Regions from separate parts of the Gulosibacter massiliensis genome, predicted to be linked through region 1. Evidence: predicted binding sites of a transcription regulator. Region 1 holds the regulator's gene; each other region holds the start of a gene.

Region 1 (3,277 bases):
CTCTCGACCGAACTCGAGGACGTCACCGAGGTCGAGTACCGGCAGGTGCGGCTCGAGAAGGTCGTGCTCATCGGCGTCTATGCCGCGGGCACGATCGAAGACGCCGAGAACTCGATGCACGAGCTCGCCGCGCTCTGCGAAACCGCCGGCGCGGCCGTCCTCGACGGCATCCTGCAGCGACGTCCGCATCCCGACGCCTCGACCTACCTCGGCCGCGGCAAGGTCGAGGAGCTCGCCGACATCGTCCGCTCGGTCGGCGCCGACACCGTCGTCGCCGACACCGAGCTCGCGCCCTCGCAGCGCCGCGCGCTTGAGGATCAGGTGAAGATCAAGGTCATTGACCGCACCGCCGTCATTCTCGACATCTTCAGCCAGCACGCGAAGAGCCGCGAGGGTAAGGCGCAGGTCGAGCTCGCGCAGCTCGAATATCTGCTGCCGCGCCTGCGCGGTTGGGGTCAGTCGATGTCGCGGCAGGCCGGTGGCCAGGTCGGTTCAGCCGGCGCCGGTATGGGTTCGCGCGGCCCCGGTGAGACGAAGATCGAGCTCGATCGCCGCCGCATCCACACGCGCATGGCGAAGCTGCGTCGCCAGATCGCAGGCATGAAGACGTCGCGCGACACGAAGCGCGCCGAGCGCGGCCGAAATCTCGTGCCCTCGGTGGCGATCGCGGGCTACACGAACGCCGGTAAGTCGTCGCTGCTCAACCGCATCACCCGCGCGGGCGTCCTCGTTGAGAACCAGCTGTTTGCGACGCTCGACGCGACGGTGCGCCGCACCGAGACACCCGAGGGGCGCCCGTACACGCTTGCCGACACCGTCGGCTTCGTGCGCAACCTGCCGCACCAGCTCGTCGAGGCGTTCCGCTCGACGCTCGAGGAGGTCGCCGACTCGGATGTGCTCGTGCACGTCGTCGACGCGAGCCACCCCGACCCGGCGGGGCAGATTCGCACCGTGCGCGAGGTCATCTCTGAGATCGACTCGCGCGACGTGCCCGAGCTCATTGCGTTCAACAAGGCCGACCTCATCGATGCCGACACGCGGCTCATGCTCCGCGCGCTCGAGCCGAACTCGGTGTTCGTCTCGGCCCACACGGGCGAGGGCGTTGAGGAACTCCAGGAGCGCATCGCCGAGTTGCTGCCGATGCGCGAGATCGAGGTCGAGCTCGTCGTGCCGTATCAGCGCGGCGACCTCGTGTCGATGCTGCACGACCAGGGCGGCGTGCTGCGCGAGTTGCACGATACCGATGGCACACACCTGCGCGCCCGCGTGCATCCCGATCAGATGGGCGTGTTCGAGGAGTTTCGGGTTGCTGGCCGCTCAGCTCCCGAGGGCAAGAAGCCGCCGGTGCGGCACAAGCCGCGCGCCCGCGTTGACGAGTCGGACGAGCGCGTGCTGAGCCTGCCGCGCGTGGACTACGACAACTAGCGCGAGCTAGACCGAACGCAGCACGGCGACGATCTTGCCGAGCACCGTCGCCTCGTCGCCGAGGATTGGCTCGTAGTTCGAGTTGCGCGGCAGCAGCCAGGTGTGGCCGTCGCGCTGACGGAACACCTTGACCGTGGCCTCGCCGTCGAGCATGGCGGCCACGATGTCGCCGTTGTTCGCGGTGGGCTGCTGGCGCACGACGACCCAGTCGCCGTCGCAGATCGCGGCGTCGATCATCGAGTCGCCTGAGACGAGCAACAGGAACAGCTCGCCGTCGCCGACGACCTGGCGGGGGAGTGGGAAGACCTCTTCGACCTGTTGCTCGGCGGTGATCGGCACGCCCGCCGCGATGCGCCCGACGAGGGGCACGAGGGCGGTCGGGCCCGGCGTGATGCTCGGCTCGACCTCGTCAATCGCCACATCGACGAGCAACTCGATGGTGCGCGCCTGATTCGCGTTGCGGCGAATGTAGCCGCGCTTCTCGAGCTGGTTGAGCTGATAGGCCACCGACGACGAGCTGATGAGGCCGACGGTGTCGCCGATCTCGCGGATGCTCGGGGCAAAGCCATTGCTGTTCTGGAACGTTGCGATGAACGAGAGGATGCGCTGTTGCGTGTCCGACAGGGGCTTGATCTGCTTGGCCATCGGCCCTCCTGAGGTGGTGGTCACGAGGCCGTGTCGGAGGCCCGTGGTCAGCTGTGTTCCGTTGAAGTCACCCTACGTGGCATCAGCACCGGACTCAAACACCTTTTCGAGCGTGTCGCCCTTATTCTCGAAAAAGTGTTTGCTTTTCGAACATGTCGAATCTATATTCGAAGCAGATGTTCGCATGCACCTCGCATGCACGTCGAAAGGAAGCGACCAACATGACTGCTCTTACTGCACGCACCAGCGCCACCGCGCAGCCCCGCCTGCGGCTCACGAGCCGTGGTCGTCGACTCCTCGGCACCCTTCTGCTCGCTCCCGTCGCCCTCGGCGTCGGGGTCGGCATCGCCCAGGTTCCCGCCGCGCTCGCATCGAACACGAGCAGCGCTGCCGCAACCACGTTCGAACACCACACGGTGCTCGCGGGCGAAACCCTCTGGAGCATCGCCGACGAAATCGCCGACGGCCATGACGTGCGCGACGTCGTGCACGAGATCATGCGCCTCAACCTGCTCGAGAGCTCCTCGGTGCAGGCAGGCCAAGAGCTCGCGCTGCCGAACTACTAGACCACCAGATTTCCGGGCCGCGGACACGGCCGCGGCCCGGAAGCCACGCACCACCACCACCACCACCGTGCCGGGCGTCGCAACCACCCCTTCCGGAGGCGGCGCCCGCGGTGGTTTTCCGGACGCCTAAGATAATGGGGTGACGAGCTTCGAAGACCTCCCCATTCGCGACGACCTGCGTGGGCTGACGCCGTACGGCGCGCCGCAGGACGCGCTGCCGATCACCATCAACGTCAACGAGAACCCGTTCTCGGTGCCGGAGGCCGTCGCCCTCTCGATTATTCAGCGCATTTCGCTCACGCTGCCGGGGCTCAATCGCTACCCCGACCGCGAGTTCACCGAGCTCCGCGAGCGACTCGCGACGTACCTCGGTCAGGGGCTCACACCCGAGCACATCTGGGCAGCCAATGGTTCGAACGAGGTGCTCCAACAGCTGCTCCAGGCCTTCGCTGGAGCGGGCCGCAAGATCATGAGCTTCGCACCGACCTACTCGATGTACCCGCTGCTCGCGAAGGGCGTCGGCAGCGAATGGGTTGCGGCGCCCCGCGACGAGAACTTCGAGCTCACACCTAAGCTCGTGCGCACGGCCATCGAAGCCGAGCGACCCGACGTCGTGCTGCTCTGCACGCCGAATAACCCCA
Region 2 (3,277 bases), 1.0 Mb from region 1:
CGTGCTGCCTGCCACCGATTCCGCGGTGTTGTGCTGCCAGTACGGTGGTCGCGTCACTTTGCTCGCCTCGGTGCCGCTGCCGCTGGGCGCATCCCGAGGATGCGTGCCCGAGGCCGCCGATCGCACGAACCGAAGGGAGCCACGCAGATGACGTCACCGAACACCGGCCAGGATCCCGAGCGGAAGCCCGAGAGTGCGTGGGCCGAGGTGAACCCGTTTACTTCGGTGCTGCACATTGGCCCGGCGAATCGAGACCACGAGGTGGCGATTCGCTGCACGATTACCGTGATCGTGCCGCTGTTGGTGTTGCTGCTGACCGACCGGCTCGACCTCGTCGTGTTCGTGTCGTTCGCCGCGTTTCCCGGCATCTATGGGCGCAATCTTGAGCACGGGCCGCGGCTGCGCATGCAGTTGCGGGCCGGCGTGCTGATGTTCGCGACGCTGATCGCCGCGACGATCATGGCGCGGCTGCTCGACGGGGTGCCGGGCGAGGCCTGGATTGCGGTGTTGTGCACCTCGGTCATGGCCGCGCTGAGCGCGCTCGTGGCGCAGTACTGGCAGCTGCGGCCCGGCGGTGCGATCTTCAACGTGTTCGCATTTGGCGCGGTGGTTGCCGTGCCGCAGCAGCCGATGCTGTGGGAGGCCGCGCTCGCGACGTTCGTGGTGATCGTCTGGGCCGTGTTGATGGGGGTGTCGTCGCGGTTGCTCGGACGGCGCTTCCGCCAGCCGATCGTCTGGCCACGGGAGGCGACGTTCGTTGGTCGGCCGCATGGTACGTATTTCACGGATGCTGGGCTCAACTTCGTCGCCGCGGGCGCGGCCGGGTGCGTCTCGCTGTCGTTGAGCCAGCCGTGGAACATCGGCCACACCTACTGGGCGCAGTTGGCGGCGGTCGTGCCGCTCGCCGGCCACACGACCAAACATGCGGTGAATCGCGGTTTTCACCGCATTATTGGCACGTTTCTTGGCTTGTTTGGCACCGCGCTGATTCTCTGGCTGGCACTGCCGGTGTGGGCACTGATTCTCGTGATCGCGCTGCTGCAAGGGCTGACCGAGCTGTTCGTGTTGCGCTCATACGTGCTCGGGCAGGTGTTCGTCACTCCCCTGGCGCTCGTTTCGATCGCGCTGGCGACGGTTGGGAGCGGTGGGTCGGTGCACGCGACTGGGCTCGTGTACGACCGGTTCATTGAGACGGTGATTGGCTCGCTGATCGGCGTTGTTGTCGTGTTGGTTCCGTGGGTTGTGCGACGGCGGAGGCGGTGTTAGTCGGCTGGTTTCCGCGCATGTCGGAGGGTCGTGCGAGAGTGAAGTTGAGTTAGGGATGGCTCGCGGCTGGTCGAGACGTCGAACATCCGCACCGACCGGATTAGAACATCTGTTCGCTTTCATTTCTGGGTGTATGCGTATATACTTGCGATAGCAGTTCCCCCATTGACGCACCTTCGAGGAGGTGACGCCCGATGACCGAGACGACACCCGCCGACGGCTCCTCCGAGCCGCCCCGCCGCGCGAAGCAACACCGACTCGACGGCACTACGCCCGAACCTGAGGCCGATGGCCTGAACGTTCTGTTCAGCGACATGACCGGCACGTTCGTTGGCGTGTTCAAGGCAGTGAAGGCCGGCGAGTTCGCGATGACCCTGATTCTTGCTCGGGCGTATGAGGGCGCGGAATTACGCACGAACTTGCAAACCGAAGAGCGCAGTTATGTCGCGAACTACGACGACCAACTGCGACTCAACCTTCGTTCCGTGCTCGCGAGCTTTGGTGTGCCAACGAACATGTCCGACATCGCACTCGTCAATCGTGCCTATGACGCGCACCGGTTGACGAGCGAGTTCGCCGATTGGCGCGAGCCCCTGCAGGCCGTCGACGTGACGATGCAACATGCCGGAGCGCTCCTGCGCCACGCAAACAAGGTCCCCGAAGACCGTCGCGCTGACTACTCGCAGCGCGTCCGCGAGTTCGCACGCACCGCCACGGTCGGACAAACCGACACGTTCGCGAAGAAGCTCGCCGCCGAACTCGGCGCGGCGGAGTTCGAGGAGACCTGCGAGCGTGAATACGCCGAACGCCGCGTGACAATCGAGGACCTCGACTTCGGCATGACGGTGCTCACCGCGACCGTCCGAACCGGTGAGGCGCACGCACTCTACGACCTACTCACGAAACAGGCGATCGTGCTGCGAGACGAGCACCGCGAGGATGCGCAGGCGTACCGCCAGCGCATGCGCGAGGCCGCCAAGGCGAGCACCGCCCTGTCGCCGACCGACGCCGAGTTCGTCGAGGATCCCCGGACGCTCGACCAGATACGGGCCGACCTGTTCATCGAGACGATCCTCACTGCGACGCCGCAGAGCATCCTCGAGTCCCACACCGAGGGCGCGGCCCGCATTACCGCCAACGTGAGCATCCTCATCCCGGTCATGTCGCTGCGCAACCCCGACGCACCGCGCGATGTCGCCACCATCAACGGCATGAACCCGATGAGCATGGCGGAGGCCCGCGAATTCGCGGGCACGGCATCCTGCTTCCATCGGCTCCTCACCGACCCGATCACCGGGCACGCACTCACCGTCGACACACGAAAACCGACCGCCGAGATGCGAAGGTTCCTGCAAGCTCGCGACCAAACGTGCATCTTCCCGGGCTGCCGCAGATCAGCGACTCAAAGCGAACTAGATCACACGCACCCATGGGCCGCCGGAGGAAATACCAGCGTCGGCAACATGGCACACCTCTGCGTGCGCCACCACACGCTGAAACATCAGAAGCCGTGGAGATGCCGGCACAAGGGCAATGGCGACATGGAATGGATCCCGCCGTTCGGCGACCCCATTACCGTCCAACCGGCGCGCGTCGGCCCGGTCTTCGAGCCGGTCGAAGACCCGGCGCCCTTCTGACGGAGAAGGACTCTGCCCGAATAACGGCTCCAGCGAAAATGGTCGGGATGACAGGATTTGAACCTGCGACATCCTGCTCCCAAAGCAGGCGCGCTACCAAGCTGCGCCACATCCCGATGTGTTTCCACACGTGTGATCCCCGAAGAGATCAGCCTCACGAAGTTACCACGCCCCAAGAGTGTTCACCAACGCGCTCGGTAGCCTGAAGTGGTGAGTAACGACGGCACCTGGGACTGGCTTCGCGCGCCCGTTGAGGTCGCCGCGCGCCGATTGCTCGGCTGCAACGTCGTCCGCCAGCTCGACGGGAGCATCCTTCGAGCGCGCATCGTCGAGGTGGAGGCCTACGACGAGGAAGATCCCGCCAGCCACACTCA
Region 3 (3,277 bases), 110 kb from region 1:
TGAATTGGCTGGCGGCATCGCGACCCCGGGGTTCCACTTCAGCACCATGTACATCACGGCACTCCTGCTCATCCCGCATGGCAAGGCCGTCCGCCTGCGCACGAAGATCCGCCCCTATTGGGCGATGGAGAGCGCCTACGACGCGCTCCAGGGAGGGCAAGTGAAGCGGGCGGAGCACCTATTGGACTGCCTCATCCGAGTGATGATGCCCGACCGCCCCGAGACCAGCTACGAGTGGCCGGGCGAGCCGAGCATCCTCGACACCCCAGGCTGGGACACCCCTGACGAGCGCTACACCGACACGCGAACGGTCGAGTTCACCGCGCACCAAGAGTGAGGTCGCGCGCGGCGGCGAGCAGCAACGCATCCTGCCCCGGGCGGGCGATGAGCTGCACCGACTGCGGCAGCGCGCATCCGTCGACCCACATCGGCAGAGCAATCGCCGGCCAGCCGAGCACGTTCCAGATGTTCGTCATCGACGCGAGTTCACGGCTCGGGCCAGGGTCGGTGAAGCGCGGGGCGAGGATGGGCGTGCTCGGCGACACGAGCACGTCGCCTTCACCGAAGCTCGCCTCGAAGAGCTCGCGAAAGCGCGCAATCTCCGCTTGGGCTGCGGCGTAGTCGTCGTCGCTAATGTCGCGACCCTCGAGCACCTTGCCGAGAATCTCCGGCTGGAACTTCTCGGGCGCGGTCTGCGCGCGCTCGGCGTGAATGTCGTAGGCCTCGCGCGACCGCACGATGCGGTACAGCTCGGCGAAGTCGATATCGCGGCCGTCGAACTGCGGCAGATCGGCGGGCAGCGCACCGAGCTGGAACATCGCGTGGTCGTAGGGCTCGCCGGCGGGCGCGTCGACGACCTGGGCACGCACATCCACGAGTGCAAGAAAGCCGGATGCGCTCGGCTGCGCGTCGTCGAGGAAGCCGGTCGCGCGCATCACGAGCACGATGTCGTCGACGGTGGTCGCGAAGAACCCGAGCGTATCGAACGAGTCGGAGAGGGGGAACGCACCCGCGGTGTCGATGAGCCCGAGCGTCGGCTTGAGCCCGACGACGCCGCAGAGCGCCGCGGGCAGGCGGATCGACCCGGCCGTGTCGGAGCCGACCGCGAACGGCACGATGCCCTGGGCGACTGCCGCCGCGGATCCGGAGCTCGAGCCGCCCGGCACCCGCTCGGGGTCGTGGGGGTTGCGGACGACTCCGAACGCGCCGACGTCGCCACGGATGCCGTACGAGAACTCCTGCGCGTTCGTCTTGCCGACGATGACTGCGCCGGCTTCGCGCAGCTTCGCGACGATGAACGCGTCGGTCTCGGGCACGTTGTCGCGGAAGAACTCCGACGCCATCGTCGTGCGCAGGCCAGCGGTGTCAATGACGTCCTTGACCGCGGTCGGGATGCCGTCGAGCACACCCCGCGACTCCCCCGCCTGCCGACGCGCGTCGGACTCCTCCGCCGCCTTCAGCGCGCCTTCGTCGTCGACGGTGATGAAGAGCTTGTCGGATGCACGCGCAGCTTCCAGCGCCTTTCGTGTCAGCTCGACCGAAGTGATCTCACCCGCCTCCAGTTGCTTCAGGAGGTCGGCGATGGTCGGATGCACGTCATTGTTGGCCACCAAGCCACCCTACTTGGCCTGGGTCGCGCTCTTCCTCTTCCCCCAACCGGACCCTGGGCCTGTCGAAAGGTCGCCCACCACCAGACGCACGAACCCATGTCGTAGGCCCATGCCATCGTGAAAGACAGCACCACGGACCAATACCACCCCTCACCCAACACGCCGAATCGATGTTCGAGAACAGTTCGAACAGCGCCCGACAACCCCCAGCAAACTCGAACATATGTTTGCTTCCAAGTAGTTTGTTTATGGTATATGCTTGCTATATCAGCTGCACGCACCTATCCTGTCGAGGAGGTGACGCCCAATGTCCGCAACGACTTCCGCCACCGCCACTCCCCGCGTCGCCGCTACCCGGGACATCACCGCCGCGCGCGCTTCGACGCCGCCCGACACGGTCCCGTCACGGAAGAATCGGCCCGATGGTGCCACCCCTGAACCCGAGACCGATGGCTACAACGTCATCCTCGGTGAGATGCGCGACTCGTACGTGCAACTCGCCCGCGCCACGAGCAAGGCCGAGTTCGCACGCGCGATGATCCTCGCGAGCGCGTACCTCGCGTCCGAGGCGCGCACGAACGTGCAGACCGAGTTCCGTAGTAGCGTCGCGACCTTTGACGACATGTTTCGCGCGAACCTGCGCTCCATTGTCGGCAACTTTGGTGCGCTCACGAACGAGTCCGACACGTCACTCGTGAACCGCGCCTCCGACGCCGCTCGCATCCGCCAAGGCTTCACGATGTGGCTGCCCGCGCTCGAAGCTGGAGACGTCACCATGCGGCAAGCGACCGTGATGCTGCGCAACTCGAGCAACGTGCCCGAGGACAAGCTTGAGGAGTACGGCACTCGGGTGCTCGACGCTGCCCGCTCCTCGACGATCGGGCAGACCGAGAACTTTGCGAAGAAACTCGCCGCCCAGCTCGCGATCGCCGAATTCGAAGACGCCTGCGAACGCGAATACGCCGCCCGCAAGGTCACGATCCAAGACCTCGACTACGGCATGTCTGAGATCCGCGCCTACATGCCGACCGCCGCCGCAAAGGCCGCCTTCGACCTCCTGACCCGCGAAGCCAAAGTCCTCCGCGACGAAAACTTGGAAGCCGCGCGCGAGAACAAGCGACGCGTCCGCGAGGCCGAGGCACGTGGCGAGGAGCTTTCGGAGGAGGACTCTGCCTTCGTCGAAGACCCGCGCACCATCGACCAGCTCCGCGCCGATCTCTTCCTCGAAACGATTCTCACGGCGACGCCGCAAAGCATCCTCGAGTCCGAGACCGGCGGCGCCATGCGGGTGAAAGCGAACATCAGCATCGTCGTGCCAGTGATGTCACTCATTGACCCGAAGAAATCTCGCGACGTCACCGCCCTCGAAGGCGAAACCCCGATCAACTTCGAGGACGCGCGCCGCTTCATGGGCGACGTGACCACCTTCGACCGGATCCTCACCGACCCAATCAACGGCCACACCCTCACCGTCGATACCCGCAACGCCTCAGCGGACATGCGCCGGTATCTCAGGGTGCGGGACGGGGCTTGCCGGTTCCCGGGATGCAGGCGGCCCGCCACCCAGTGCGAGCTCGACCACACCGTGCCCTGGGCATGTGCCGGCAAAACCGACGTCGAAAACCTCGCGTTCCTGTGCACGAGACACCACACGCAGAAACACCAGA

Evidence for each region. Region 1 encodes LexA, which represses DNA repair genes until DNA is damaged. Its sites were predicted from a motif close to TCGAACANNTGTTCGA; they were not measured.
Region 2: EJL01_RS04685 (HNH endonuclease signature motif containing protein) is a predicted target of LexA. The motif match lies at 1,368-1,383, and genes of this name have one in related genera.
Region 3: EJL01_RS09800 (HNH endonuclease signature motif containing protein) is a predicted target of LexA. The motif match lies at 1,826-1,841, and genes of this name have one in related genera.

Annotation. Positions count from the first base shown of each region.
Region 1 covers NZ_UYZX01000001.1:1,962,519-1,965,795, forward strand. The annotation lists gene hflX (GTPase HflX) at 1-1,425, shown strand, start outside; gene lexA (transcriptional repressor LexA) at 1,432-2,070, opposite strand; gene EJL01_RS09315 (LysM peptidoglycan-binding domain-containing protein) at 2,292-2,636, shown strand; gene EJL01_RS09320 (histidinol-phosphate transaminase) at 2,776-3,277, shown strand, end outside.
Region 2 covers NZ_UYZX01000001.1:963,773-967,049, forward strand. The annotation lists gene EJL01_RS04680 (FUSC family protein) at 148-1,266, shown strand; gene EJL01_RS04685 (HNH endonuclease signature motif containing protein) at 1,461-2,903, shown strand; tRNA gene EJL01_RS04690 (tRNA-Pro) at 2,943-3,019, opposite strand; gene EJL01_RS04695 (DNA-3-methyladenine glycosylase) at 3,114-3,277, shown strand, end outside.
Region 3 covers NZ_UYZX01000001.1:2,069,932-2,073,208, reverse strand. The annotation lists gene EJL01_RS09810 (hypothetical protein) at 1-337, shown strand, start outside; gene EJL01_RS09805 (amidase) at 318-1,610, opposite strand; gene EJL01_RS09800 (HNH endonuclease signature motif containing protein) at 1,918-3,277, shown strand, end outside.